3 regions of the Streptomyces sp. NPDC047869 genome follow, and region 3 is predicted to be linked to each of the others. Evidence: predicted binding sites of a transcription regulator. Region 3 holds the regulator's gene; each other region holds the start of a gene.
What was found. The regulator HrcA, encoded in region 3, represses chaperone genes, less so after heat shock. The targets are predictions, from matches to a motif close to TTNGCACTCNGNNNNNCNGAGTGCNAA.
Positions count from the first base shown of each region.

Region 1: the regulator HrcA is predicted to act here: its motif matches at 4,542-4,568, upstream of groL (chaperonin GroEL).
Region 2: the regulator HrcA is predicted to act here: its motif matches at 3,382-3,408, upstream of groES (co-chaperone GroES).

Region 1 covers NZ_JBEYRK010000031.1:38,533-48,184, forward strand. Annotated here, with positions in the region: gene AB0924_RS30490 (ATP-binding cassette domain-containing protein) at 1-642, shown strand, start outside; gene AB0924_RS30495 (hypothetical protein) at 837-1,412, shown strand; gene AB0924_RS30500 (NADH:flavin oxidoreductase) at 1,430-2,554, opposite strand; gene groL (chaperonin GroEL) at 2,758-4,380, opposite strand; gene AB0924_RS30510 (cold-shock protein) at 4,679-4,882, opposite strand; gene AB0924_RS30515 (MoaD/ThiS family protein) at 5,330-5,605, opposite strand; gene thrC (threonine synthase) at 5,602-6,885, opposite strand; SAM riboswitch class I at 6,903-7,045, opposite strand; gene AB0924_RS30525 (glucosyl-3-phosphoglycerate synthase) at 7,207-8,178, shown strand; gene AB0924_RS30530 (trehalose-6-phosphate synthase) at 8,286-9,652, shown strand, end outside.
Region 2 covers NZ_JBEYRK010000008.1:174,079-183,730, reverse strand. Annotated here, with positions in the region: gene AB0924_RS13570 (Uma2 family endonuclease) at 1-263, shown strand, start outside; gene AB0924_RS13565 (methyltransferase domain-containing protein) at 273-1,439, opposite strand; gene AB0924_RS13560 (polysaccharide deacetylase family protein) at 1,530-2,477, shown strand; gene AB0924_RS13555 (polysaccharide deacetylase family protein) at 2,513-3,322, shown strand; gene groES (co-chaperone GroES) at 3,555-3,863, shown strand; gene groL (chaperonin GroEL) at 3,987-5,612, shown strand; gene AB0924_RS13540 (carboxymuconolactone decarboxylase family protein) at 5,686-6,165, opposite strand; gene AB0924_RS13535 (RNA polymerase sigma-70 factor) at 6,356-7,273, shown strand; gene AB0924_RS13530 (hypothetical protein) at 7,918-8,448, opposite strand; gene AB0924_RS13525 (DNA/RNA non-specific endonuclease) at 8,456-9,607, opposite strand; gene AB0924_RS13520 (hypothetical protein) at 9,604-9,652, opposite strand, start outside.
Region 3 covers NZ_JBEYRK010000004.1:78,927-88,578, forward strand. Annotated here, with positions in the region: gene AB0924_RS07220 (SpoIIE family protein phosphatase) at 1-279, shown strand, start outside; gene hemW (radical SAM family heme chaperone HemW) at 307-1,539, shown strand; gene AB0924_RS07230 (DUF3097 domain-containing protein) at 1,581-2,378, opposite strand; gene AB0924_RS07235 (MBL fold metallo-hydrolase) at 2,413-3,135, opposite strand; gene hrcA (heat-inducible transcriptional repressor HrcA) at 3,297-4,313, shown strand; gene dnaJ (molecular chaperone DnaJ) at 4,314-5,450, shown strand; gene AB0924_RS07250 (nitronate monooxygenase) at 5,608-6,684, shown strand; gene AB0924_RS07255 (16S rRNA (uracil(1498)-N(3))-methyltransferase) at 6,681-7,433, shown strand; gene AB0924_RS07260 (VOC family protein) at 7,450-7,842, shown strand; gene AB0924_RS07265 (hypothetical protein) at 7,937-8,491, shown strand; gene AB0924_RS07270 (PDZ domain-containing protein) at 8,538-9,652, shown strand, end outside.

The DNA.
Region 1 (9,652 bases), on a different contig from region 3:
CTGACGATCCTGCTCGGGCCCAACGGCGCCGGAAAGTCGACCCTGCTGAAGCTCGCCGCCGGGGTCACCTCCCCCCGGAAGGGGACGGTGACGCTCGACGGCGTCTCCGCGCGGTCCAAGGAGTACCGCCGCGCGGTGGCCTGGATGCCGCAGACCATCACCCCGCTGCCCTCCCTCACCGTGCGGGAGTACGTCGCCTATGCGGGGTGGCTGAAGGGAATGAACCGGCGCGCCGCCTGGGACGAGGCGCCCCGGGCACTGGCCCGCGTCGAGATGGGCAGGAAGGCGAGGGAGAGGACGGACCGGCTCTCCGGAGGGCAGCTGCGCCGGGTCGGCGTGGCCTGCGCCCTCGTGCACGAGGCGCGCGTACTGCTCCTGGACGAGCCGACGGCCGGCATGGACCCGCGCCAGCGCCGCGTCTTCCGGGACCTGCTGGCGAGCCTGAAGCAGGACGTCAGGGTTCTGATGTCCACCCACGACGTGGCCGATCTCGCCGAGGAGGCGGACCACGTGTCGATCCTGGCGTCCGGGAGGCTGGTGCTCAGCGGCACGACCGCCGAGTTCCTGGCCCACACCCCCGCGGGAACGGCCGAGGGCAGAAGCGCGGAAGGTGCCTACACGGCGCTGCTCCAGTCGCACTGACGAACGCCCGCGAGGCCGGCCCGGGCGGACCGCGCACCGCACCACCTCCCGGAGCCCGGCCTCGCGACCCGGACTCCGGGGCTCCGGGACCTCTTCGCGGTCCCGCCGCCACCCGTGGCGCGCTACCGTCGAACTGCCGGCCCGGCCGGCATCGACCCTGGCCCCGGAGAAGCCGAAGGACTGCGCGGACCGATATGAACCACGCCCAGCTCACCGCCCTCGGGCGTGCCCTCAGGGTGCTCGGGGAGCACGGGGACGCCCTCTCCGCCGACACCCCGGACGCCCGGCTGCACGAGGTCAAGGCCGATCTGCGGCGCGCCCTCGACCTGCTGGACGAGACCGTGGGAGCGGGGGCGCCCAGCACCCGGTGTCCCGAGCATCCGCACGGGCCCGTCGACAAGAGCGCGCCCGATCTGTGTCTGCTCTGCGAGACCCGCAGAAGGGCCGCCCGGCGCTCGGAGTACCAGAGCGGGGGCCGGGCCCAGGCCGGGGAGGCGCCCGCCGGCGCGCCCTCGCGCTACGGCGTCCGCGCCGACCGTCCCCAGCCCCAGCAGCGGTGGCTGCCGGAGGCGTGGAACGGGCGGGAGTGGCAGCTGTGCGGGACGCCCCGGCGGGACCGGCGGGAGGCCGAGGCGTATCTCGCCGCCCAGCGGCGCGGGTCCCGGCCGGCGATGGCGTACCGGCTGGTGCACGAGTTCACCGACTACGAGGTGCTGCGGGTGTGGGGGACGCCCGTCCAGGTCGACATCGAGCCGATGGGCAACCTCTAGGCGCCCCCCGGCACACCTCAGCTGAGGGTCTGCAGCGCCGCCGCGTCGTACGGCTTCAGCTCGTCGAAGCGGTCGCCGAGCACCTTGGCCGCCCACTCGGGGTCCTGGAGCAGGGCGCGGCCGACGGCGACCATGTCGAACTCCTCGGCCTCCAGGCGGTCCAGCAGGTTGTCGATGCTCTTGACCGGGGAGCCCTCGCCCTGGAACGCGTTGATGAAGTCGCCGTCGAGGCCGACCGAGCCGACGCTGATGACGGGCTTGCCGGTGAGCTTCTTCGTCCAGCCGGCGAGGTTCAGGTCGGAGCCCTCGAACTCGGGGAGCCAGTAGCGGCGGGTGGAGGCGTGGAAGACGTCGACACCGGCGGCGGCCAGCGGGGCGAGGATCGCCTCCAGCTCCTCGGGGGTCTCGGCGAGACGGGCGTCGTAGGCCTCCTGCTTCCACTGCGAGAAGCGGAAGATGACCGGGAAGTCCGGGGACACCGCGGCGCGGACGGCGGCCACGATCTGCGCGGCGAAGGTGGTGCGGGCGACCGGGTCGCCGCCGTAGGCGTCGGTGCGGCGGTTGGTGCCCTCCCACAGGAACTGGTCGAGCAGGTAGCCGTGGGCGCCGTGGATCTCCACACCGTCGAAGCCGATGCGCTCGGCGTCGGCCGCGGCCTGGGCGAAGGCGGCGATGACGGCGTCGATGTCGTCCTGGGTCATCGGGGTGGCGTCCTCGGTGCCGTCCACGCGCAGCCCGGAGGGGCCGTGGGAGGGGGCGTCCGGGTGGGGGTTCTGGCCCTGCTTGCGGACCGTGCCGATGTGCCAGAGCTGGGGCACGATGGTGCCGCCCGCCTGGTGCACCGCCTCGACGACCTTCGCCCAGCCGGCCAGCTGCTCCTCGCCGTGGAACCGGGGCACACGGCTGCTGCCGCCGGCCGACTCGTGGCCGACGTAGGTGCCCTCGGTGACGATCAGGCCGACACCGGCGGCGGCGCGCCGGGCGTAGTAGGACACCACGTCGTCGCCGGGGATGCCGCCCGGGGAGAACATCCGGGTCATCGGCGCCATCACGATGCGGTTGGGGACGGTGAGGCCGCCCAGGGTGATCGGGCGGGAGAGGATCTGGGCCGCGCGGGAGGCGGGGGGCGGCGTGACGGTCACGTGTGGGCTCCTCGGGGACGACTCGGTAGACCGATTGGTATGTGCGCACGCATTGTTGCAGCTCCTTAAGGAACCTCCCAGAGGCTGTCGCGCATTCCACACACGGCCGGGTGCCACTGTGATCCCGGACACGCCCGAGGGCGGCATCCCCTGCCATGGCAGGGGATGCCGCCCTCGGAAAGGACAGGCCGATCCGCGCGGGATCAGAAGTCCATGTCACCGCCCGGCATGCCGCCCGGAGCGGCCGCGGCGGCCTTCTCCGGCTTGTCGGCGATGACGGCCTCGGTGGTGAGGAACAGCGCGGCGATGGAGGCGGCGTTCTGCAGCGCGGAACGGGTCACCTTCGCCGGGTCGATGATGCCCTCGGCGACCAGGTCGACGTACTCGCCGGTCGCGGCGTTCAGGCCGTGGCCCGGGGTCAGGTTGCGCACCTTCTCCACCACGACACCGCCCTCGAGGCCGGCGTTGACGGCGATCTGCTTCAGCGGGGCCTCGAGCGCGAGCTTCACGGCCTGGGCGCCGGTCGCCTCGTCACCCTCGAGCTCCAGCTTCTCGAAGACCTGGGAGGCCTGCAGCAGGGCCACGCCACCACCGGCGACGATGCCCTCCTCGACGGCGGCCTTCGCGTTGCGGACGGCGTCCTCGATGCGGTGCTTGCGCTCCTTGAGCTCCACCTCGGTGGCGGCACCGGCCTTGATGACCGCGACACCGCCGGCGAGCTTCGCCAGGCGCTCCTGCAGCTTCTCGCGGTCGTAGTCCGAGTCGCTGTTCTCGATCTCGGCGCGGATCTGGTTCACGCGGCCCTGCACCTGCTCCGAGGAGCCGGCACCGTCCACGATGGTGGTCTCGTCCTTGGTGACGACGACCTTGCGGGCGCGGCCCAGGAGGTCCAGGGTCGCGTTCTCCAGCTTGAGGCCGACCTCCTCGGAGATGACCTCGCCGCCCGTGAGGATGGCGATGTCGCCGAGCATGGCCTTGCGGCGGTCGCCGAAGCCCGGGGCCTTGACGGCGACGGACTTGAAGGTGCCGCGGATCTTGTTGACCACCAGGGTCGACAGGGCCTCGCCCTCGACGTCCTCGGCGATGATCAGCAGCGGCTTGCCCGACTGCATGACCTTCTCCAGCAGCGGGAGCAGGTCCTTGACGGAGCTGATCTTGGAGTTGGCGATGAGGATGTACGGGTCCTCGAGCGTCGCCTCCATGCGCTCCATGTCGGTCGCGAAGTAGGCGGAGATGTAGCCCTTGTCGAAGCGCATGCCCTCGGTGAGCTCGAGCTCGAGGCCGAAGGTGTTGCTCTCCTCGACGGTGATGACGCCTTCCTTGCCGACCTTGTCCATGGCCTCGGCGATCAGCTCGCCGATCTGGGTGTCGGCGGCGGAGATGGACGCGGTGGAGGCGATCTGCTCCTTGGTCTCGACGTCCTTCGCCTGCTCCAGCAGGGCGGCGGAGACGGCCTCGACGGCCTTCTCGATACCGCGCTTCAGGGCCATCGGGTTGGCACCGGCGGCGACGTTGCGCAGGCCTTCCTTGACCAGGGCCTGGGCGAGCACGGTCGCGGTGGTCGTACCGTCACCGGCGACGTCGTCCGTCTTCTTGGCGACTTCCTTGACCAGCTCGGCGCCGATCTTCTCGTACGGGTCCTCGAGCTCGATCTCCTTGGCGATGGAGACACCATCGTTGGTGATCGTGGGGGCGCCCCACTTCTTCTCGAGGACGACGTTGCGGCCCTTGGGGCCGAGCGTCACCTTGACGGCGTCCGCGAGCTGGTTCATGCCGCGCTCGAGGCCGCGCCGCGCCTCCTCGTCGAACGCGATGATCTTGGCCATGTGAAGTGGTCCCTCCAGGACTGGGGGTGATTCCTTCGGACCGCGCCCGCGCCCGCGACGGACGGCTCGCCGGCCGCGTGGTTCCTTCCCCCACTTGGCCTGCGGGCCTCACCGACCCGGTCCTCGTTGTCACTCTCACCTTCAGAGTGCTAACGCAATGATTAGCACTCGGCATGCCCGAGTGCAAGCGCCTCCCGGGGTACGGGCGGCCCCGTCAGCCGCCCGCGAACACAGGGGCCCGGGCACGGCGAAGGGCCCGCACCCTGTGCGAGGTGCGGGCCCTTCGTGCAAGAAACGTTCAGGCGCTGAGGCGAACCATGTCGGCCTGCGGGCCCTTCTGGCCCTGCGAGATCTCGAACTCCACCCGCTGGCCCTCTTCCAGGGTGCGGTAGCCGTCCATCTGAATGGCGCTGTAGTGGACGAATACGTCCGCACCACCGTCGACCGCGATGAAGCCGTACCCCTTCTCCGCGTTGAACCACTTGACGGTGCCCTGAGCCATGCCTAACTCCCCTATTACTGGCCCTTGCACAGATCCACACTTCGCGGACCCGGGTCAGACCTCACCCCCCATTGGCCGGGGGCGTGCGCCGGAACGCGTCGACCGCCGCTGAATGTATCTGCCCAACTGCCGTCTGCAACAGGTCAATCGGACGAGAAATATGGACGCGAACGGTCCGGAATGTAGCGTGAATTCGCCCGAATTCAGGGCAAGTCGGGCTCCATAAAATACACAAAAGCCGCAGAAAGCACCCACAGTTTGGCTACTTCTTGTCGGGTGCATCGCGGTGAATCCAGGGCCCCTGACCCATGGTCCGGGAGCGGGTTCCCCAACTCTACCGCGCTCAATCACACAGAATGGCCCCCTCCGTTTCTCGCGCGGGGGAGGCCATTCAACGAACAATCGGTAACCGGCGTTACCGAAGGTAATGATCGGTCATTCTGTCAGTCAGCCGCCGGCGACCGCCGGAATGATGGAGACACCGGCGCCGTCCGGGGTCGCGGTCTGCAGACCCTGCTCGAATCGGACATCGTCGTCGTTGACGTACACGTTGACGAAGCGGCGCAGCTTGCCCTGGTCGTCCAGCACCCGCGCGGCGATCCCGGTGTGGTTCTTCTCCAGGTTCTCGATGACCTCGGCGAGGTTCGCGCCGTCGGCGGCGACCTCGGCCTTCCCGCCGGTGTAGGTGCGCAGGATGGTGGGGATGCGAACGGTCACGCTCATGCGAGGCCAGCCTCTCGGAAGGAGTCCAGGTTCGGGCGGATGGTGGCGGTGAGGCCGGTGCCGGCCACCGCGTCGAGGGTCTTGAGGCCGTCGCCGGTGTTGAGGACGACCGTGGTCTTCGCCGGGTCCAGCACGCCCGCCTTGAGCAGCTTGCGGGTGACGCCGACGGTCACTCCGCCCGCCGTCTCCGCGAAGATGCCCTCGGTCCGGGCCAGCAGCTTGATCGCGTCCACGACCTCCTCGTCCGTCACGTCCTCCACCGCTCCGCCGGTGCGGCGCGCGATGTCCAGGACGTACGGCCCGTCGGCCGGGTTGCCGATGGCGAGGGACTTGGCGATGGTGTTCGGCTTCTGCGGCCGTACGACGTCGTGGCCCGCCTTGTACGCGGTCGACACCGGCGAGCAGCCCTCGGCCTGGGCACCGAAGATCTTGTACGGCCGGTCCTCGACCAGGCCGAGTTCGATCAGCTCCCGCAGACCCTTGTCGATCTTCGTGAGCTGGGAGCCGGAGGCGATCGGGACCACGATCTGGTCGGGCAGCCGCCAGCCGAGCTGCTCGCAGATCTCGTACGCCAGCGTCTTGGAGCCCTCGGCGTAGTACGGGCGCAGGTTGACGTTGACGAAGCCCCAGCCCTCGCCGGCCGGGTCGCCGATCAGCTCGGAGCAGAAACGGTTCACGTCGTCGTAGTTGCCCTCGATGCCGACGAGTTCGCCACCGTAGATCGCGGCCATGACGACCTTGCCCTGCTCCAGGTCGTGCGGGATGAACACGCAGGAGCGCAGGCCGGCCCGGGCGGCGGCGGCGCCGACGGCACCGGCGAGGTTGCCGGTGGAGGAGCAGGACAGGGTGGTGAAGCCGAAGGCGCGCGCGGCCTCCAGGGCCTGGGCGACGACGCGGTCCTTGAAGGAGTGCGTCGGGTTGCCGGAGTCGTCCTTCACGTACAGCCCGCCGGTGACGCCCAGCTCGTGGGCCAGGTTGTCGGCCTTGACGAGCTTGGTCCAGCCGGGGTTGAGGTTCGGCTTCCGGGCCACGTCGGCGGGGACGGGCAGCAGGGGCGCGTAGCGCCAGATGTTCGCGGGACCCGCCTCGATGCGCCGGCGCAGCTCTTCGGTGTCGTAGGCGGAGAAGTCGTAGGCGATCTCCAGCGGGCCGAAACACTCCTCGCACGCGAAGACCGGTCCGAGGGGTACCCGGTGTCCGCATTCGCGACAGCTCAGGGCAGCGGCGGGGCCGAGATCGACGGCGGGATTGCTGGTGCTTGCAACTGTCTGCACAGCCATGGAGGCGAGGCCCTTTCTCCTCATCTTCCTCACGACGCATCTCGCCGTGAGACGGATTTGGCACCTTCCCTGGCCGGGAGCCTCGCGCGAAAACGAGTGCGGCTCAGGGGGGTTGCCGGGGCTTCATCGGGCCGTGTCCCTCTGCCCCTCTGGATGAGCGGTATTCGGTTGTGAACGCCGGGCGACCCCCGACATGCGATGGTCATCGGCGTTGTTCAAGACTGTAACCGACGGCCGGGACAGTTGAGATAGTCGTCCGAACCGCGAGATGCATCACCCTCCCCCAACAGGTGTGATCACGACAGTGAGGAGCCGCAGACCGTGCTGGAAGAAGTCGAGCGCTGGCTGGCCACCCGCTCCTGGTCCGTGGCCGACCGCCCGCTGCACGGAGTCCTGGCCGCCAAGCAGCGCACCGGGCAGTCCGTCTCCGTCGTCCTGCCCGCGCTCAACGAGGAGGAGACGGTCGGCAACATCGTCGCCGTCATCCGTCACGACCTCATGCGGCAGGCTCCGCTGGTCGACGAGATCGTCGTCGTCGACTCCGGCTCCACCGACCGCACCTCGGAGGTCGCCGCCGCGGCCGGCGCCCGGGTGGTGCACCGCGACAGCGTCCTGCCGCGCATACCGGCCGTCCCCGGCAAGGGCGAGGTGCTGTGGCGCTCGCTGCTGGCGACGAGCGGGGACATCGTCTGCTTCATCGACGCCGACCTGAGGGAGTTCTCCTCCGACTTCGTCCTCGGCATCGTCGGCCCGCTGCTCACCGAGCCGGACGTCGACCTGGTCAAGGCGATGTACGACCGCCCGCTCACCGTGCCCGACGGGCGCGCCTCCGGCACGGCCGCCGCCGGACAGGGCGGCCGGGTCACCGAGCTGATGGCCCGCCCGCTGCTGAACATGCACTGGCCGCAGCTCGCCGGCTTCGTGCAGCCGCTGGGCGGGGAGTACGCGGCCCGCCGCTCGCTGCTGGAGCAGCTCCCGTTCCCGGTGGGCTACGGCGTGGAGCTGGGCATGCTGGTGGACGCGCTGCACCTGGTGGGCCTGGACGCGCTGGCCCAGGTGGACGTGGGGGTGCGCAGGCACCGGCACCAGGACGGGCAGGCACTCGGCCGGATGGCCGCGGCGATCTACCGCACCGCCCAGCTCCGGTTGGCCCGCGGCCACCTCGTACGGCCGTCGCTCACCCAGTTCGAACGGGGCGAGGACGGGTTCGAGCCGCGCACCTACTCGGTGGACACCGAGGAGCGGCCGCCGATGGTGCAGATCGCGGAGTACGCGCACCGCAAGGTGGCCTGAGCGGCCCGGCGCGCGGTGCGGTGGACGCGGAAGAACGGCCGTATACAGTCCCCTTCCGGGGCGGAGCGTACGTTTGAGCGTTTCCGGGCCGGGCTAGGTTGAGAATCATGGCTTCCACGCAGGGTGCTGAGGTGCTGGTCGCGTCCAACCGCGGCCCGGTTTCGTACGAGGTGCTCGAGGACGGCTCGCTGAGCGCCAGACGGGGCGGGGGCGGGCTGGTCTCGGGGCTGTCGGCCATCGGGCCGGACCACAACGCGGTGTGGGTCTGCGCCGCGCTCGGCGACGGCGACCGGGAGGCGGTACGGCGGGCGGGCGGAGGTCTGCTGCCGGCCGAGGACACCGGCGAGCAGCGGGTGCGGATGCTCGACATCGACGCGACCGTGTTCGCCGACGCCTACAACGGCATCGCCAACTCGGTGCTCTGGTTCGTCCACCACATGCTGTACCAGACCCCGCTGGAGCCGGTCCTCGACGCGGAGTTCCGCCGCCAGTGGGCCTCGTACCAGGCGTACAACCGGGCGTTCGCCGAGGCGCTGGCGCAGGAGGCGGCCGAGGGTGCCGCGGTGCTCATCCAGGACTACCACCTGGCCCTCGCCCCGCGGATGCTCCGGCAGCTCCGTCCCGACCTGCGCATCGGCCACTTCTCGCACACCCCGTGGGCCCCGCCGGACTACTTCCGGCTGCTGCCCGACGACATCGCCGCCGAGCTGCTGACCGGCATCCTCGGCGCGGACCGGGCGGCGTTCCTGACCAGGCGCTGGGCGGACGCGTTCACGGACTGCTGCCACGCGGTGCTCGGCCCCGGCATCCCGTCCGGGACCCGGATCGGGGTGCACGGGCTCGGCGCGGACGCGGACTTCCTGCGCGAGCGGGCGCACCGGCCGGACGTGGACGAGCGGATGACGGCCCTGCGCGCGGAGATCGGCGAGGGGCGCCGGACCATCGTCCGGGTGGACCGCACCGAGCTGTCCAAGAACATCGTGCGCGGACTGCTGGCGTACCGGCAGCTCCTGGAGGGCCACCCGGAGTGGCGCGAGCGGGTGGTGCACATCGCGTTCGCCTACCCCTCGCGGCAGGACCTCGCGGTCTACCGCGACTACACGGCCGAGGTGCAACGGGTCGCGGACGAGATCAACTCCCGTTACGGGACGCCCGGCTGGACGCCGGTGGTGCTGCATGTGAAGGACGACTTCGCCCGCTCGCTGGCCGCCTACCGGCTCGCGGACGTGGCCCTGGTCAACCCGATCCGGGACGGCATGAACCTGGTCGCCAAGGAGGTGCCGGTCGTCTCCGACGAGGGGTGCGCGCTGGTGCTGTCGCGCGAGGCCGGGGCGTACGAGGAGCTGGGCGAGGACGCGATCGTGGTCAACCCGTACGACGTCGTGGGGACGGCGGACGCGCTGCACACCGCGCTGGGCCTGCCCCAGGGCGAGCGGGCGGAGCGGTCCAAGCGACTGGCCGCCGCCGCCATCGC
Region 2 (9,652 bases), on a different contig from region 3:
TCGTCGAGGTCACCTCGCCCGGGCACCGGAACCTCCAGCGTGACCGGGCGCGGAAGCGGCGCGAGTACGCCAGGGCGGGCATTCCGGTGTACGTGATCGTCGACGACTTCGACGACGAGGGGGCCGTCGTCGTCCTGACGTCCCCCGACTCCAAGAAGGCCAAGTACACCGACGAGCACCGTGTCCCCTACGGCACCGACGCGGTGATCCCCGAGGGGCCGGCCAAGGGCTTCGCCGTCGGCAAGGCGATCGTCGCCTCCTGAGAGGACGTGTCAGCGCGCCGGCCGGCCGACCAGCATCGTCGGCGCCCCCGCCACCCGGGTGAGGAACACCGTGGCGGAGTGCGGGCCCTGGGGCTTGACCTTTCTGCGCAGTTCCTCGGGTTCGACCGCCGAGCCCCGCTTCTTCACGGTCAGGGTGCCGACCTCGCGCTCGCGCAGCAGGGCCCTCAGCTTCTTGACGTTGAAGGGGAGCCGGTCGGTGATCTCGTAGGCGGTGGCGTACGGCGTCGAGCGCAGGGCGTCGGCGGTGACGTAGGCGATGGTCGGGTCGACGAGGCCGCCGCCGACCTCCTCGGCCACCTCGGCGACCAGGTGGGCGCGGATCACGGCGCCGTCGGGCTCGTACAGGTACCGTCCCACGGAACGCACTTCGGGGTCGGGCAGGCCGCGGCCGGGCAGCGAGCGCGGGCCCGGCAGCAGGGTGGCCCGTACGGTGCCCGGCGCCCCGGTGCCGAACCAGAGCACCGCCTCCTTCACGTCCCCGCCGTCCGAGATCCACTCGGCCTCCGCCTCGGCCGGGATCGCCTCGTGCGGGATGCCGGGCGCGATCTTCAGGGCGGCCCGGGGTGCCTTCAGGGCCGCTCCGACGGCCCACGACAGCGGCGGTGAGTAGGCCTCGGGGTCGAAGACGCGACCCCGGCCGCCGCGCCGGGCGGGGTCCACGAACACGGCGTCCCAGCCGTCCGTGTCCACGTCGGTCACGTCCGCCTCCCGCACCTCGATCAGCCCGCTGAGCCCCAGCGCCTCGGCGTTGGCCCGGGCCACGGCCGCCGTCAGCGGATCGCGGTCCACCGCGAGCACCCGGATCCCGGCCCGCGCCAGCGCGATCGCGTCGCCGCCGATCCCGCAGCACAGGTCGGCGACCGAGGCCACCCCCAGCCCCCTCATCCGCTCCGCGCGGTACGCGGCCACGCTCGCGCGGGTCGACTGCTCGACCCCGTTCGGGGTGAAGAACATCCGCGCCGCGTCCTCGGCCCCGAACTTCACCACCGCCCGCTGCCGCAGCCGTGCCTGCCCGAGCGCCGCCGACACCAGCTCGGCGGGGTGGTCCCGGCGCAGCCGGGTGGCGACGGCCAGCTCGTGCGCGGGGTCGGTGTCGCGCACCTCGTCGAGCAGGGCGCGGCCTTCGGGGGTGAGGAGGGGGTCGAGGTCGTTCACCGGGTCATTGTGGGCCAGTCGGTGGATGGTGCGCCTCCGGCGGCCATGTCGGGCCGGGTTCGGCGCCGGGGCCTGCGAGGATCCGACGCCATGCGAGAAGTAGTACAAAACGATAAAAAGCGGGCCTGTGGGAGGCGTTCGGGTCTTCCGGCAGTCGCCCTCCGCTGTGGGGTGGCCGCACTCGTCTCGGCCGCCCTCGTCTCCGGCTGCGGCTCCCCGGACCCGGGCTCCGGCGCCCATTCCGGCCCCGGCCACGACTCCGGCCAGGGCGGTCCCGCCCAGGCGCTGAGCCCCGAGGCCCGCCGCGCCGCCGAACAGGCCCGGCTGGTCGCCGCCGCCCAGCGCTGGAAGCTGGCCCGGGTGCCGCTCACGCCCCCGGCGCCGCCCGCCGTCAAGCCGAAGATCACCCCGCGTGACGGCTTCGAGGTGGACGGCCAGGAGGAGGAGAACCTGCCCCCGGTCTTCACCACCGTGCCCACCGGCGAGAAGGTCGTCTTCCTCACCATCGACGACGGCGCCGAGAAGGACCCGGCGTTCCTGCGCATGATGAGCGACCTGAAGATCCCCTATTCGGCCTTCCTCAGCAACTACCTGGTGAAGGACGACTACGGCTACTTCCGCCGGATGCAGTCCGAGGGCCACACCCTCAACAACCACACCCTCACCCACCCGTACCTGCCCGGCCTCTCCTACGAGCAGCAGCGGGACGAGATCTGCGGCATGCAGGACATCATGAAGAAGCAGTTCGGCAAGGCGCCCACGATCTTCCGGCCGCCCTACGGCAACTACAACGGCGACACCCTGCGCGCCGCCAAGTCCTGCGGCATCAAGTACGCGCCGATCTGGGACGAGGAGGTCTTCGTCGACCACTGGGAGTACCGCGACTGGGACCGCAGCCTGCACCCCGGCGACATCGTGCTCACCCACTTCCGCGGCCGCGACGACTGGGACGGCACGATGGTCGACGACATGCGCAGGTTCCTCGACAAGGTCACGCGCGAGGGGTACGCCGTGGCGCGCCTGGAGGACTACCTGTGAGGCGCCGGGGGCAGCCGGCGGGCGGGCCGTTTCGCGTGCGGACCGCTTTGGCGGCCGTGCTCGCCGCGGCCCTCCTGCTCGCCGGCTGCGCCCAGTCCGTCGACCCCATCGAGCGCCTGGGCAAGCGGGCGGCCCAAGGGGCCCGGCCGCCGAGCCCGGCCGCCGGCGCGGCGCACCGCCGCTGGGGCCTGGCCGCCCCGCTCGCCGCCCCGCCGAGCCACCCGGCCCGGCCCCCCGGCACCCGCCGGCCGGACGCCTCGCCGCCCCCGGTCGTGGACCACGTCGGCACCACCGACCGGGTCGTCTTCCTCACCTACGACGACGGCGCCGAGCGGGACCCGCGGTTCGCCGACATGATCCGTGAACTCCGGCTGCCGGTCAGCCTCTTCCTCACCGGCAGTGTCACGGGCCCCGGCTACGGCCGCTTCGCCCGGCTGCGCGCGGTCGGCGCCGCGATCGAGAACCACACCCTCGACCACCCGGCGCTGCCCGGACTGCCGTACGCCGGGCAGCGCGCCGAGATCTGCGGCCAGCGGGACGCACTCCGCTCCCGCTTCGGCGTCCGCCCCCGCCTCCTCCGGCCGCCGCACGGCGCCTACGACGCCACCACCCTGCGCGCCGCCGCCGACTGCGGCGTCTCCGCCCTCGTCCTGTGGCGCGCCGCACTCGGCCCCGACGGCCTCGTCCACCGGAGGGGCGCACGGCATCTGGCCCCGGGCGACATCGTCCTCGTGAGCCCCGGCGAGGACACCGGCCCCACCCTGACGGAACGCACCGTCCGCCTGCTGCGCCACGCCCAGAGCCAGGGCCTGACGGTGGCCCGCCTCGAGGACTATCTGGCCTGACCGCGCCCACCAGGGGCACCCTCCGTGGGCCCCGGGCCGGCCGACGCGCCGCACCGCCATTGGCACTCCGCTTGACCGAGTGCTAATCGCGGTCATAGTCTCGGCTCTGGCACTCGGCAGATGAGAGTGCCAACCACGCGACGGGCAGGTCCGGCACCCGCGACGACGGATCCACCTGGTCGCCACCCCAGACAGTTAACCCCGTGAGATCTCCGAAGGGGGAGGTCGGACCGTGACGACCACCAGCTCCAAGGTTGCCATCAAGCCGCTCGAGGACCGCATCGTGGTCCAGCCGCTCGACGCCGAGCAGACCACCGCCTCTGGCCTGGTCATCCCGGACACCGCGAAGGAGAAGCCCCAGGAGGGCGCCGTCCTCGCCGTGGGCCCGGGCCGCTTCGAGAACGGCGAGCGCCTGCCGCTCGACGTCAAGGTCGGCGACGTCGTCCTGTACAGCAAGTACGGCGGCACCGAGGTGAAGTACAACGGCGAGGAGTTCCTCGTCCTCTCGGCTCGCGACGTCCTCGCGATCATCGAGAAGTAAGACACCTCGAGCACTTTTGATGCTTGACGCTGCGCCCCTGGCCCCCGCGACCACATAAGAAGCCGGGCGCCCGGGGCGCAGTGCCTTTTTCACCCACAGATTCCCGAGAGGGCTCCCGCTGTCATGGCGAAGATCCTGAAGTTCGACGAGGACGCCCGTCGCGCCCTCGAGCGCGGCGTCAACAAGCTGGCCGACACGGTGAAGGTGACGATCGGCCCCAAGGGCCGCAACGTCGTCATCGACAAGAAGTTCGGCGCGCCCACCATCACCAACGACGGTGTCACGATCGCCCGTGAGGTCGAGATCGAGGACCCGTACGAGAACCTCGGCGCCCAGCTGGTGAAGGAGGTGGCGACCAAGACCAACGACATCGCTGGTGACGGCACCACCACCGCCACCGTGCTGGCCCAGGCGCTGGTGCGCGAGGGTCTGCGCAACGTCGCCGCCGGTGCCTCCCCGGCGCTGCTCAAGAAGGGCATCGACGCCGCGGTCAAGGCAGTCTCCGACGACCTGCTCGCCTCGGCCCGCCCGATCGACGAGAAGTCCGACATCGCCGCCGTCGCCGCGCTGTCCGCCCAGGACCAGCAGGTCGGCGAGCTGATCGCCGAGGCCATGGACAAGGTCGGCAAGGACGGTGTCATCACCGTCGAGGAGTCCAACACCTTCGGTCTGGAGCTGGACTTCACCGAGGGCATGGCCTTCGACAAGGGCTACCTGTCGCCGTACTTCGTCACCGACCAGGAGCGTATGGAGGCCGTCCTCGACGACCCGTACATCCTGATCAACCAGGGCAAGATCAGCTCCATCCAGGACCTGCTGCCGCTGCTGGAGAAGATCATCCAGGCGGGTGCCTCCAAGCCGCTGCTGATCATCGCCGAGGACGTCGACGGCGAGGCCCTGTCGACCCTGGTCGTCAACAAGATCCGCGGCACCTTCAACGCCGTCGCGGTGAAGGCCCCGGGCTTCGGCGACCGCCGCAAGGCCATGCTCGAGGACATCGCCACCCTCACCGGCGGCACCGTCATCTCCGAGGAGGTCGGCCTCAAGCTCGACCAGGTCGGTCTGGACGTGCTCGGCTCCGCCCGCCGCGTGACCGTCACCAAGGACGACACCACGATCGTCGACGGCGGCGGCAACCCCGCGGACGTCGCGGGCCGCATCGCGCAGATCAAGGCCGAGATCGAGAACACCGACTCCGACTGGGACCGCGAGAAGCTCCAGGAGCGCCTCGCGAAGCTGGCCGGCGGCGTGTGCGTGATCAAGGTCGGCGCCGCCACCGAGGTGGAGCTGAAGGAGAAGAAGCACCGTCTGGAGGACGCCATCTCCGCGACCCGCGCCGCGGTCGAGGAGGGCATCGTCTCCGGTGGTGGCTCCGCGCTGGTCCACGCCGTCAAGGTCCTCGAGGGCAACCTCGACAAGACCGGCGACGAGGCCACCGGTGTCGCGGTCGTCCGCCGCGCCGCCGTCGAGCCGCTGCGCTGGATCGCCGAGAACGCCGGCCTCGAGGGCTACGTCATCGTCTCCAAGGTGGCCGAGCTCGAGAAGGGCAGCGGCTACAACGCCGCCTCCGGCGAGTACGGCGACCTGATCAAGGCCGGCGTCATCGACCCGGTCAAGGTCACCCGCTCCGCCCTGGAGAACGCCGCCTCCATCGCCTCCCTCCTGCTCACGACCGAGACCCTGGTCGTCGAGAAGAAGGAAGAGGAGGAGCCGGCCGCGGCGGGCCACGGCCACGGCCACGCTCACTGAGGCACCTCAGTGACGAGGCCCGGCACCCTTCGGGGTGCCGGGCCTCCCGCGTTCTCCCTGGACCGCCCGCCGGTCAGCTCGACAGGCGGTCGAACATCCCCGGCTCGTACGAACCCCCCGGGTTGTGCACGATCACGTTCATCCGGGTGGCCGCGTTGATCAGGGAGACCACGCAGACCAGCGCACCGACCTGGTCGTCGTCGAAGTGCTTGCGCACCTCGGCCCACGTCTCGTCGGTCACGCCCCGGTCGCCGAGCCGGGTGCCCTCCTCGGCGAGCGCCAGCGCGGCCCGCTCGGCCTCGGTGAACACGGTGGAATGGCGCCAGACGGCGACCAGGTTGAGCCGGAGCGCGGACTCACCGGCGGCCGCGGCCTCCCTGGTGTGGATGTCGACGCAGAAGCCGCAGCCGTTGAGCTGACCGATCCTCAGCTCCACCAGCTCCCGCAGGGCCTTCGGCAGCGCCGACTCGTCCAGGGCCAGCGCGGTGCTGTAGAACCGCTTGGCGACCTTCGCGGCGGTCGGGCTGTCGAACAGGTTGAAACGGGGTTCCATGACCTTGTCCTCACTCGTGCGGTACCGCCGCGCACATCGTTCGCGGCGTCCTGACGACCACGAGACGCCGCCCGCCCGGACCGTGTGACAGCCCCGGTGTGTGACGCGGCCCACCCGGCGTGGTGTCACAGTCCGGCCCGCTGCGGCGTCTTGTGCGTGACACGGACGAGAGCCAACAGGGGAGCCGGCCATGACCGAGCAGAGCGCGCGCAGGGACGACACCACCGGGCCGCCCGCCGGCCCGGACCCCGCCACGGAGGTCTTCGTCGCCCACCGCAACCTGCTGTTCACCGTCGCCTACGAGATGCTCGGCTCGGCCGCCGACGCCGAGGACGTCCTCCAGGAGACCTGGCTGCGCTGGGCCGGCGTCGACCTGGGCGCGGTGCGGGACCGGCGTGCCTACCTGGTCCGCATCACCACCCGCCAGGCGCTGACCCGGCTGCGCACGCTCCGCCGCCGCAAGGAGTCCTACGTCGGCCCCTGGCTCCCCGAGCCGCTGCTGACCGCGCCCGACGTGGCCGAGGACGTCGAGCTGGCCGACAGCGTCTCCATGGCGATGCTGCTGGTACTGGAGACTCTGGCACCGACCGAGCGCGCGGTGTTCGTCCTGCGGGAGGTGTTCGGCCTGGGGTACGACGAGATCGCGGAGGCCGTCGACAAGACCCCGGCCGCGGTCCGCCAGATCGCCCACCGGGCACGGGCCCACGTGGCGGCCCGCCGCCCCCGCGAGGCCGTCTCCCCGGACCGGGCCCGCGCCGCGCTCGCGGCGTTCCAGCGGGCCGTCGAATCAGGGGACCCGCAGGACCTGCTCGACCTGATCGCACCGGACGTCGTCCTGCTGACCGACGGCGGCGGAGTCGTACGCGCCGCCCTGCACCCCGTGGTGGGCGCCGCCGAGGTCATCCAGGTCCTGAACAGGATCGACCCCGCGGTCTCCGCGCGACCGGCCCACATCAACGGCCACCCGGCCCTGCTTTTCTACCGCGGCGGCGAACTCGACACCGTCATCGCCCTCCGCCTCGACGCCGGCCTCGTCACGGGCCTCTACGCGGTCCGCAACCCGGAGAAGCTGGGCCGGGTCGGGCGGGAGACGGTGATGAGGCGGTGAGCGGTGCGGGGACTGGGGGCTCTGGAGCCGCGGGCCGGTGTCTCCGATCGCCCTCAGTCCGTCTGCCCCACAAGGAACCGGACCGGCTCCGCGAGGATCCTCAGCGCCCCCCTGCTCGTCCGCCAGGCGCGCGGCGAGAGTGGCTTCCGCGAGCCGCTGGGGTAGTGCCTCCGCGAACTTCAGGCCGCGCACGGCACGCGAGTCCACCTCGGGCAGCGTCAGCCGTCCCGCACAGTCCGCCACCGCTGTCCGCCAGGACTGCGCCGTGACGTCATCCCGCCTGGGTGGTGCCCGGACGGCGCCCGGTGCGGCCCAGCCGTTGCAAGAAGGACGCCACTGTGGCCGGCGCCTCCAACTGGATCATGCCAGGTTCCCGTTGATCCAGCAGGTCAACGACGAAACCATGAGCCCGTCGAGATCACATCCAGGAACGGCGACGCCGTACTGATGTCCGCCGACGACTTCCGCGGGAGAAGTGGTCATGCCCCGAAGATCTCGTGGCGACATCCCCGCTCACCAGGTGCGACGCCCCCACGGCGGCGCTCTGTGGGGGCGTCGGGCCCTGGTGTCGGGGCTTGTTGGGGCACTGTGTGGAAGTCGCCCGTCTGGCGGCGATCACATGCCCTTGTTCCGCTTCCGGTGACTCAGATGTGCGGGTGGCGTTCGTAGGAGGGCGCTTCGTCCGGGAAGTCCTCCGGAAAGACGTCGCTCACAAGGTCCCGCCGCAGGATGCGCAGGAGGTAGCTTTCCACAGGACCTTCGAAGAGGTCGTACTCGCTTCCCCGGCCGATGACAGACAGCACAGCCCACTTGCGGTGGTCCTCGTCGGGGATCAGGAAGCACATGTCCGCGTTGTCCGTGCCGCCCCAGCACACCAGGTCGGACGTCTCCGTTCCGCGTTCGGCCAGCAGCTTCTGGATATGGGGCCGGGTCGTGGCCATGGTCTTCCTGGCCTGCTGGGTCCGAGTCAGGAGATCGGCGGTCAGGTTGTCGGCGCCCGCACGGTAGACGCGAAGAAAGTCGTCGAACTTCGCACCTCCGAAGACGTCCAGAAAGCGCATGAAGGCAGAAGGGAAGGTGACGCCCAGCGCCGCCTCGGTCCGCTCCCAGTCGTTGGGCACCAGGCCCGCTTCGCCCGTGGCCGGGAAGGCCGCCAGAAGTTCCAGGTCAGTCATGTTCTGCCTACTTGTTGATGATCGTCTGGTCGATGTCGAGGCCGCCGCCCTTGGCGACGATCCGGACGCCTGCGGGGATGTCGTCGGCGGGATTTCTGTACATGATCACGATGTTCTCCGGCGCCGCTCCGTCGCCGCCCAGGGCCCGAGCGAGCAGGTGCCCGCGCGTGTGATCGGCGGTATCCCCCAGCCAGCCAGGTGGCTTCACGCGCCTGCTCGCCTTGCTGCCCGTGTTCAGCATCGACTTGGTGATCGTCGTGTCGACGCCTTGGGCACGCCCGAGGCCGTCGAGCGGCCTGCAGTAGGGCGGCGGTTGACGCGCCGCGCCGTAGCCGCCTCCTTGACCCGTACGGAGTGCCATTCCCAGGTCGTCCGCCGACGCCGTTGCGCCGCCCGGCAGGGCGAACTCGGGGGAGAGGCCGGGCAACCGGACTCCGCCCAGGAGTTCGCTCCAGCCGCCTGCCCTGCTCGCGGCCCTGACGGCAGCGCCCCCGCCGCCGAAGCCGCCGCCCAGGAGCGCGCCGTAAGCGGCGGCGTCGCGGGCCTCGTCGAGGCTGAGGCCCTTCTGCTCCCCCAGGGCGATGGACAGGGGCTGGGCGACGGCGAGGTCGACGGTGACGGACTCGATGCCGGCGAGGGCCGCGGTGGCCAGGGTGGTGCCCGCGATGGTGGCGACCTCGGCCGTGACCGTGACACCGAGGCCGGCGGCGAGTTCGGCGACGGTCGCGGCGGCCGCGTCGGCCGCTCCTTCGGAGAGACCCGCGGTGAAGACGGCCAGGAGGGTGCCCGCCACGAGGGTGGCGCCGACGATCTCCAGTTCGTGTTCGAGTTTCTTCTTCGCGGCGTGCACGGCGTCGGCGTAGGCGTCGAGGGCCTTGGCCATGTCGCGGGCGCCGTCGGACAGGTCCTTCAGCCAGCCGTGCTTGTCGTGGTAGTAACGGCGCCAGAAGGGGTCGTCGAAGGCGGAGATGGCCTCGCCCTTGTTGTGCTCGATCAGGGAGCGGGCGGCCCTGTTGGCGGCGGCGGTGACGTCCTCGACGTCGTCGGCGAAGTCCCGCCACGCCTTCGCGGCGTCCCGCAACCCGTCGACGTCGGCCGCCGGCCACCACATGCCCGTCAGGTCCTGGACGACCTTGCGGGCCTTGCCCGCGGTGCTCACTTGCCGTGGCCCTCGGTGTCGTGAGGAACGTCGATCCGGCTGAAC
Region 3 (9,652 bases):
CCGCAGACCCTGCTCGGCGTCGTCGAGGACGAGACCTACACCAGTGAGACCGTCGAGCTGCGGCCCGGCGACAGCCTGCTGTGCGTCACCGACGGCGTCACCGAGCGGCGCTCCGGCTCCCGCCAGTTCGACGACGGCGACGGGCTCGCGCGGGCCCTGTCCGGCTGCGCGGGCCTGACCGCCGAGGAGATCGCCGAGCGGATCCGCCGCCTCGTGCACGACTTCGGCGGCGGTCTGCCCGAGGACGACCTGGCCCTGCTGGTGCTCCAGGCGGGGTGACTCCCGCCGTACGGGACAATGGGGGACATGCCTTCCGCACTCCCCGACGGTGAGCCCGTCCCCGACGACGGCACCCTGCCCGCCTCCGCGCTCGCCGGGGCCGCCGGCCGCCCCCTCGGGTTCTACCTGCACGTCCCGTACTGCGCGACCCGCTGCGGTTACTGCGACTTCAACACGTACACCGCCACCGAGCTGCGCGGCACCGGCGGCGTGCTCGCCTCCCGGGACAACTACGCGGACACCCTGACGGACGAGATCCGGCTGGCGCGGAAGGTCCTCGGCGACGACCCCCGCCAGGTCCGCACGGTCTTCGTGGGCGGCGGCACGCCCACCCTGCTGGCCGCCGGCGACCTGGTACGGATGCTGGCGGCGATACGCGACGAGTTCGGACTGGCGCCGGACGCGGAGATCACGACCGAGGCGAACCCGGAGTCGGTCGACCCGGCGTACCTCACCACCCTCCGTGAGGGCGGCTTCAACCGGATCTCCTTCGGCATGCAGAGCGCGCGGCAGCACGTGCTGCGGATCCTGGACCGCACGCACACCCCCGGCCGCCCCGAGGCCTGTGTGGCGGAGGCACGGGCGGCGGGCTTCGAGCACGTCAACCTGGACCTGATCTACGGCACACCGGGGGAGAGCGACGACGACTGGCGGGCCTCGCTGGACGCGGCGATCGGCGCGGGCCCCGACCACGTCAGCGCGTACGCCCTGATCGTCGAGGAGGGCACCCAGCTCGCCCGCCGCATCCGCCGCGGCGAGGTTCCGATGACGGACGACGACGTCCACGCGGACCGCTACCTGATCGCCGAGGATTCCCTGTCCGCCGCGGGCTTCGACTGGTACGAGGTCTCCAACTGGGCCACCTCCGAGTCCGGGCGCTGCCTGCACAACGAGCTGTACTGGCGGGGCGCGGACTGGTGGGGCGCGGGACCCGGCGCCCACTCGCACGTGGGCGGGGTGCGCTGGTGGAACGTCAAGCACCCGGGCGCCTACGCGGCGGCGCTGGCCGCGGGCCGGTCCCCGGGCGCGGGCCGCGAACTGCTCTCGGACGAGGACCGGCGGGTGGAGCGGATCCTGCTGGAGCTGCGGCTGCGGGAGGGGGTGCCGCTGCCGCTGCTGAAGGAGGAGGGGCTGGCGGCCTCACGCCGGGCGCTGGCGGACGGACTGCTCCAGGAGGGCCCGTACGGCGAGGGCCGCGCCGTCCTGACCCTGCGCGGGCGGCTGCTGGCGGACGCGGTGGTGCGGGACCTGGTGGACTGATCACTCGGCGTCCGGCACCGGCGGGTGCGCCGGCCGCACCGCTACGCCGTCACGAAATCGATCAGTTCCTCCACCCGTCCCAGCAGTTCCGGCTCCAGGTCCTTGTAGGACCGGACCCCGGACAGGATCCGCTGCCAGGCCGCCCCCGTGTTCTCCGGCCAGCCCAGCGCCCGGCACACGCCCGTCTTCCAGTCCTGGCCGTGCGGGACGCGGGGCCAGGACTGGATGTCCAGTGAGGCCGGCTTCACCGCCTCCCAGATGTCGATGTACGGGTGGCCGACGACCAGCGCGTGCTCGCTCGTCACCGACCCGGCGATGCGCCACTCCTTCGTGCCCGGCACCAGGTGGTCCACCAGGACGCCGAGGCGCGCGTCCGGGCCCGGCGCGAACTCCGCGACGATCGACGGCAGGTCGTCCACGCCCTCCAGGTACTCCACGACCACGCCCTCGATGCGCAGGTCGTCGCCCCACACCTTCTCGACCAGCTCGGCGTCGTGCCGGCCCTCGACGTAGATGCGGCCGGCGCGGGCCACGCGCGCGCGTGCGCCGGGAACGGCCACCGAACCGGACGCCGTGCGGGTGGGCCGTGCCGGAGCCGACGACGGCCGCACCAGGGTCACCACCCTGCCCTCCAGCAGGAAACCGCGCGGCTCCAGCGGGAACACCCGGTGCTTGCCGAAGCGGTCCTCCAGCGTGACCGTGCCCGCCTCGCAGCGGATCACCGCCCCGCAGAACCCGGTACCGGGCTCCTCCACCACCAGCCCCGGCTCCGCCGCGACCTCCGGCACGGGCTGGGACTTCTTCCACGGCGGGGTCAGATCGGAGGCGTACTGGCGCATTCGGACGACGATAGGAGAACCGGCGGGTCTGTGCTCATGACACGCCGAAACGCGCCGCCAGCTCTTCGCGTTGGCGCCGTACGAAGGCCGCGTCCACCACCGCTCCGTGACCGGGCACGTACAGCGCGTCCTCGCCGCCCAGGGAGAGCAGGCGGTCGAGCGCGTCCGGCCAGCGGGACGGGACCGCGTCCGGGCCCGCCTGCGGTTCGCCCGACTCCTCCACCAGGTCGCCGCAGAAGACGACCTCCGGGTCGCCCGGCACCAGCACCGCCAGGTCGTGGGCCGTGTGGCCGGGACCCACGTTGGCCAGCAGCACCTGACGCCCGCCGCCGAGGTCCAGCGTCCACTCCCCGGAGACCAGGTGCCGGGGCGGCACCAGCGCGTCCACCGCCTCGTCGGCGTCCGGGACCGGCAGGCCGTTCCTGACCGCGTCCAGGCGCAGCTCCCCGCGCTCGTGCGCCAGCACCGCGTCCATGCCGACCGCCGCGTACACCTCGGCCCCGGCGAGGGCGGACGCCCCGAAGACGTGGTCGAAGTGGGGATGGGTGAGCGCGAGATGGGTCACACGGTGCCCCGCGAGCCGCTGCGCCCGCTCCCGCAGCCGCGCGCCCTCGGCGAGGCTCGACCCGGCGTCCACCATCAGCGCCGTACCCGCCCCGAGCACCAGGCCCGCGGTGCAGTCCCAGCCGGGCAGCCGGCACCGCCCGACCCCGTCGGCCAACCGCTCCCACCCCAGCTCTTCCCAAGTCACGGTCATAACGCGACGCTAACGGTAGGACGAGATGTGGCGGGACCGACCTTGCCCAGTGAGTACCCCACGGCCGTACACTGGCCGGGGAACGCTGGCACTCGGACACGCAGAGTGCCAGGCGGACGACCCGAAGGGCCGAGCGGAAGACATGCTGGAGGTGCGCGCGGATGCTGAGTGAACGCAGACTTCAGGTGCTGCGCGCCATCGTCCAGGACTATGTGGGCACCGAGGAGCCGGTCGGCTCCAAGGCGCTCACCGAGCGGCACAACCTCGGCGTGTCCCCGGCGACCGTGCGCAACGACATGGCCGCTCTGGAGGACGAGGGATACATCGCCCAGCCGCACACAAGCGCCGGGCGCATCCCCACCGACAAGGGCTACCGGCTGTTCGTCGACAAGCTCGCGGGCGTCAAGCCGATGACCAGCCCCGAGCGCCGGGCGATCCAGAACTTCCTCGACGGCGCCGTCGACCTCGACGACGTCGTCGCGCGCACGGTGCGGCTGCTCGCGCAGCTGACCCGGCAGGTCGCCGTCGTGCAGTACCCGTCCCTGACCCGGTCCACCGTGCGGCACGTGGAACTGCTCTCGCTCGCCCCCGCGCGCGTGATGCTGGTGCTGATCACGGACACCGGCCGGGTCGAGCAGCGGATGGTGGACTGCCCGGTGCCGTTCGGGGAGACGGCCCTCGCCGACCTCCGGGCCAGGCTCAACAGCCGGGTCGCGGGCCGCCGGTTCTCCGACGTGCCGCGTCTGGTCGAGGACCTGCCGGAGGCGTTCGAGCACGAGGATCGCGGTACGGTCTCCACGGTGCTCTCCACTCTGCTGGAGACACTGGTCGAGGAGAACGAGGAGCGGCTGATGATCGGCGGCACCGCCAATCTCACCCGTTTCGGACATGACTTTCCCCTCGTGATCCGGCCCGTCCTGGAGGCCCTCGAGGAGCAGGTCGTGCTCCTCAAGCTCCTCGGCGAGGCGAAGGATCCGGGCGTGATGGTGCGCATCGGGCACGAGAACGCACACGAGGGACTCAACTCCACGTCCGTCGTGTCGGTCGGCTACGGTTCGGGCGGCGAGGCGGTTGCCAAGCTCGGCGTGGTCGGACCGACCCGCATGGACTACCCGGGAACGATGGGAGCGGTACGCGCAGTGGCACGGTACGTCGGACAGATCCTGGCGGAGTCGTAAGTGGCCACGGACTACTACGCCGTTCTCGGCGTGCGCCGCGACGCGTCGCAGGATGAGATCAAGAAGGCGTTCCGCCGGCTCGCGCGCGAGCTGCACCCGGACGTCAACCCCGATCCGAAGACCCAGGAGCGGTTCAAGGAGATCAACGCCGCTTACGAGGTGCTGTCGGACCCGCAGAAGAAGCAGGTCTACGACCTCGGCGGCGACCCGCTCTCCCAGGCGGGCGGCGCGGGCGCGGGCGGTTTCGGGGCCGGTGGCTTCGGCAACTTCTCCGACATCATGGACGCGTTCTTCGGTACGGCGTCGCAGCGCGGGCCGCGCTCGCGCACCCGGCGCGGCCAGGACGCGATGATCCGGATCGACATCGAGCTGGACGAGGCGGCCTTCGGTACGACCAAGGACATCCAGGTCGACACCGCGGTCGTCTGCAACACCTGCAGCGGCGAGGGCGCGGCTCCGGGCACGACCGCCCAGACGTGTGACATGTGCCGCGGCCGCGGTGAGGTGTCGCAGGTCACCCGGTCCTTCCTGGGTCAGGTCATGACCTCCCGCCCCTGCCCCCAGTGCCAGGGCTTCGGCACGGTCGTGCCGACCCCGTGCCCGGAGTGCGCGGGCGACGGCCGGGTGCGCTCCCGCCGCACCCTCACCGTGAAGATCCCGGCCGGTGTCGACAACGGCACCCGGATCCAGCTCGCCGGCGAGGGCGAGGTCGGCCCCGGCGGCGGTCCGGCCGGTGACCTCTACGTAGAGATCCACGAGCTGCCGCACTCGACCTTCCAGCGGCGCGGCGACGACCTGCACTGCACGGTCACCATCCCGATGACCGCGGCGTCCCTCGGCACCAAGGTGCCGCTGGAGACGCTGGACGGCCTGGAGGAGGTCGACATCCGGCCGGGCACCCAGTCCGGACAGTCGATCCCGCTGCACAACCGCGGCGTCACGCATCTGCGCGGCGGCGGCCGGGGCGACCTGATCGTCCACGTCGAGGTCACCACCCCGACCAAGCTGGATCCCGAGCAGGAGCGGTTGCTGCGCGAGCTGGCGAAACTGCGGGGCGAGGAGCGGCCGACGGGGCAGTTCCAGCCGGGGCAGCAGGGGCTGTTCTCGCGGCTGAAGGACGCGTTCAACGGGCGCTGAGGCCAGGGGGCCGCGGCCCCTCGGCCCCGGCCGGGGGGCTCCGGCCCCCCGGACCCCCGCCTGCCCGCCCACACCCGGCCCGGTGGGCCGGAAAGTGGCATGTGCCAAGGGGAAGACCCGATTCGGCGCATACCCCCGGACGTGACAACATGCGGACATGTCCTCCGCGCTGACCGATCTCTTCCCCCGGCCGATCGTGCAGGCTCCCATGGCGGGCGGGGTCTCCGTGCCGCAGCTCGCCGCGGCCGTGTCCGAGGCCGGCGGGCTCGGGTTCCTCGCCGCCGGGTACAAGACCGCCGACGGCATGTACCAGGAGATCAAGCAGCTGCGGGGACTGACGGGGCTGCCCTTCGGCGTGAACCTCTTCATGCCGCAGCCCGACTGTGCGGAGTCCGGCGCCGTGGAGCTCTACACCCACCAGCTCGCCGGTGAGGCCGCCTGGTACGAGACCGAGCTGGGCGACCCGGACAGCGGTCGGGACGACGGCTACGACGCCAAGCTCGCCGTACTGCTCGACGACCCGGTGCCGGTGGTCTCCTTCCACTTCGGGGTCCCCACCCGTGAGGTCATCGACTCCCTGCACCGCGCCGGGACGTTCACCCTGGTCGCCGCCACCACCCCGGAGGAGGCGCGCGCGGTCGAGCGGGCCGGGGCGGACGCGGTGATCGCGCAGGGCGTCGAGGCCGGCGGCCACCAGGGCACCCACCGGGACGTCCCCGAGAACGACGGCTCCGGCATCGGGCTGCTGTCGCTGCTCGCGCAGATCCGCGAGGCGGTGCGCATCCCGGTGGTCGCCGCCGGCGGCATCATGCGCGGCAGCCAGATCGCCGCCGTCCTCGCGGCGGGCGCGAGCGCCGCCCAGCTCGGCACGGCGTTCCTCGCCACCCCGGAGTCCGGCGCCCACGCCCTGCACAAGCAGGCGCTGACCAACCCCCTGTTCGCACGCACCGAACTGACCCGCGCCTTCTCCGGCCGCCCGGGGCGCGGCCTGGTCAACCGCTTTCTGCGCGAGCACGGCCCCTACGCCCCCGCCGCCTACCCCGAGGTCCACCATGTGACGGCGCCGCTGCGCAGGGCCGCCGCCAAGGCCGGTGACGCGCAGGGCATGGCACTGTGGGCGGGCCAGGGCCACCGGCTGGCCCGGGAGCTGCCGGCCGGGCAGCTGGTGGAAGTGCTGACGGCCGAACTCGCCGCGGCCCGGACCGCGCTGTCGGCCGGGGGTGACGCGCGATGACCGCGCCGGTGTTCGTCGTCGACTCGCTCGAGGGCGTGGGCCCCGGCTCGACCATCGACGTGACGGGACCCGAGGGGCGGCACGCCGTCTCGGTACGGCGGTTGCAGCCCGGCGAGGAAGTCGTGGTCACCGACGGCAAGGGCCGGGGAGCGTCCGGGGTCGTCCTCAGCATCTCGGGCAAGGACCACATGGTCGTCGAGCCGCGCGCGTTCCCGGTGGAGCCCGAACCCAGCCCTCGTATCACCGTGGTCCAGGCCCTCCCCAAGGGCGACCGCGGTGAGCTCGCCGTGGAGACGATGACCGAGACGGGCGTCGACGCGATCGTGCCCTGGCAGGCCGCGCGCTGCATCACACAGTGGAAGGGCGACCGGGGGCAGAAGGCCCTCGCCAAGTGGCGCGCCACCGCCCGCGAGGCGGGCAAGCAGTCCCGCCGCCTCCGCTTCCCCGAGGTCGCGGACACCGCGACGACCCGACAGGTCGCCGCCCTGCTCGCCGCGGCCGACTTCGCCGCCGTGCTCCACTCCGACTTCGAGCACGACAGCGCCCCCCTCGCCACCGCCGAACTCCCCGAGCGGGGCGAGATCGTGCTGGTCGTGGGACCCGAAGGAGGCGTGGCGCGCGACGAGTTGGCGCTCTTCGAGGAGGCGGGCGCCAAGCCGTGCGTGCTGGGCCCTACGGTGTTGCGCACATCCACCGCCGGCACCGCCGCGGCGGCCCTCCTGCTGGGCCGCACCGGCCGCTGGTCCTGAACACCCGGGGAACACCATGGAACTCGCCCAAGTCCGGCTCCTCGTCACCGACTTCGCCGCCTGCTACCGCTTCTACGCCGACGTCCTCGGCCTCAAGCCGCAGTCCGGCACCGGCGTGGGACCGTACGAGAAGTTCAGCCCGCACGCCGGCTCGGCCGGGATCGCGCTGCAGGACCGCGCCATGATGGCCGGGATCCTGGCGGAGCTGGGCGAGACCGCCACCGGGCACCGCTCCCTGGTCGTGCTGCGCGTGGACGACCTCGACGCGTACTGCGCGGAGATCACGGCCCGGGGCGCGACCGTGCTGCACGGGCCGGCCCCGCTGACCGAACGCATGCGCGTGGCCCACCTCAAGGACCCGGAGGGCAACCTGGTGGAACTCCAGGAATGGCTCCTCCTGCGCGCCTGACGGCGGGGGAGCGCACCGGCCGCCGCTGCCCGAACGGGTGAGTGGCCGTATGCGGCCTTCCGTCCCGGGGGGCGGCGGTGGCACGCTGCCCTTCATGGGGGCATCGAGGCGGATTCGGCGCCGGCCGCGGGCCGTGCGCGGTGTGGCCGTGGCGGGGCTCGTGGTGCTGGGGGCGGGCGCGGTGGTGGCGTGTCAGCCGGGGGACCTGAGTTCGGCCTCGGCCGCGTACACCACCGACAGCACCGCGACCGCCGAGCTGAAACGGCGGCATGTGGACGTGAGCTGGCTGACCTGCACCGGCAACTACGGCGGCAAGGGCGGTGGAACGTCCCGCAGTTCGCCCTCGCCGACGGAGAGCACCGTCGTGTCCGTGGACTGCCAGGGGCAGACCCGGGACGGGCGGAGGATCACCGTCAAGGGGAAGGTGACCCGGGCCGTGGACGGGGCCTGCGTGCGCGGGGACCTGACGGCCAGGGTCGGCGGCAGGCAGGTCTTCCGGGTCAGCGGGCTCGGCGACTGCGACGCCACACCCGGTCCGACGTACCGGCCGCCCACCCAGCGGGGCGGGCAGCCGACCGTCACCGTGACCGTGACGCGGACCATCTGGTGCAAGCACGATCCCAGTTGCTGGCCCGTGGAGGGCAAGTGATCGGAACCGGGAGCGGGGGACGCCGGTCGCTGCGTACAGTGACGGGGTGACTCAGGCGGCTTCGACGGCATCCTCCGGCTACCTCCGATTCCCGCACCCGCACGGCGACTTGGTGACCTTCGTCGCCGAGGACGACGTCTGGCTGGCCCCGCTCGACGGCGGGCGCGCCTGGCGGGTCAGCGCCGACAACGTGCCGGTGAACCACCCCCGCGTCTCGCCCGACGGCACCGCCGTCGCCTGGACCTCCACCCGCGACGGCGCCCCCGAGGTGCACGTCGCCCCGGTGGACGGCGGCCCCGCCAGACGGCTGACGCACTGGGGCAGTTGGCGGACCCAGGTGCGCGGCTGGACCCCGGACGGCGAGGTGCTCGCGCTCAGTACCCAGGGCCGGGCGAGCCTGCGCCGGAGCTGGGCCCGGGCCGTCCCGCTCGACGGGGGGCCGGCCACCACCCTGCCGTACGGGCCGGTCGGCGATGTCGCCCACGGCCCGCACACCGTGCTGCTGTCCGCCCCGATGGGTCGCGAGGCCGCCTGGTGGAAGCGGTACCGGGGCGGCACCGCGGGCAAGCTGTGGATCGACCGGGAGGGCGACGGCGAGTTCGTCCGGCTGCACGAGGAGCTGGACGGCAACATCGAGTACCCGCTCTGGGCCGGCGACCGGATCGCGTTCCTCTCCGACCACGAGGGCACCGGGGCGCTCTACTCCTCCCTCGCCGACGGCTCCGACCTGCGCCGGCACACCCCGCTGGAGGGCTTCTACGCCCGGCACGCCGCCACCGACGGCACCCGGGTCGTCTACTCCCGCGCCGGTGAACTCTGGATCCTGGACGACCTCGACGGCGCCGAACCGCGCCGGCTGGACATCCGGCTCGGCGGACCGCGCGTGGACCTCCAGCCGTTCCCCGTGAACGCCGCCCACTGGTTCGGCTCCGCCGCCCCCGACCACACCGCGCGCGGCAGCGCGGTCGCCGTGCGCGGCGCCGTCCACTGGGTCACCCACCGCTCCGGCCCCGCCCGCGCGCTCGCCGCCCAGCCGGGCGTACGGACCCGGCTGCCGCGCACCTTCCGCTCCGAGGGCGAGGAGTGGGTGGTGTGGGTGACGGACGCCGAGGGCGAGGACGCCCTGGAGTTCGCGCCCGCCACCGGCGCCGCCCTCGGCAC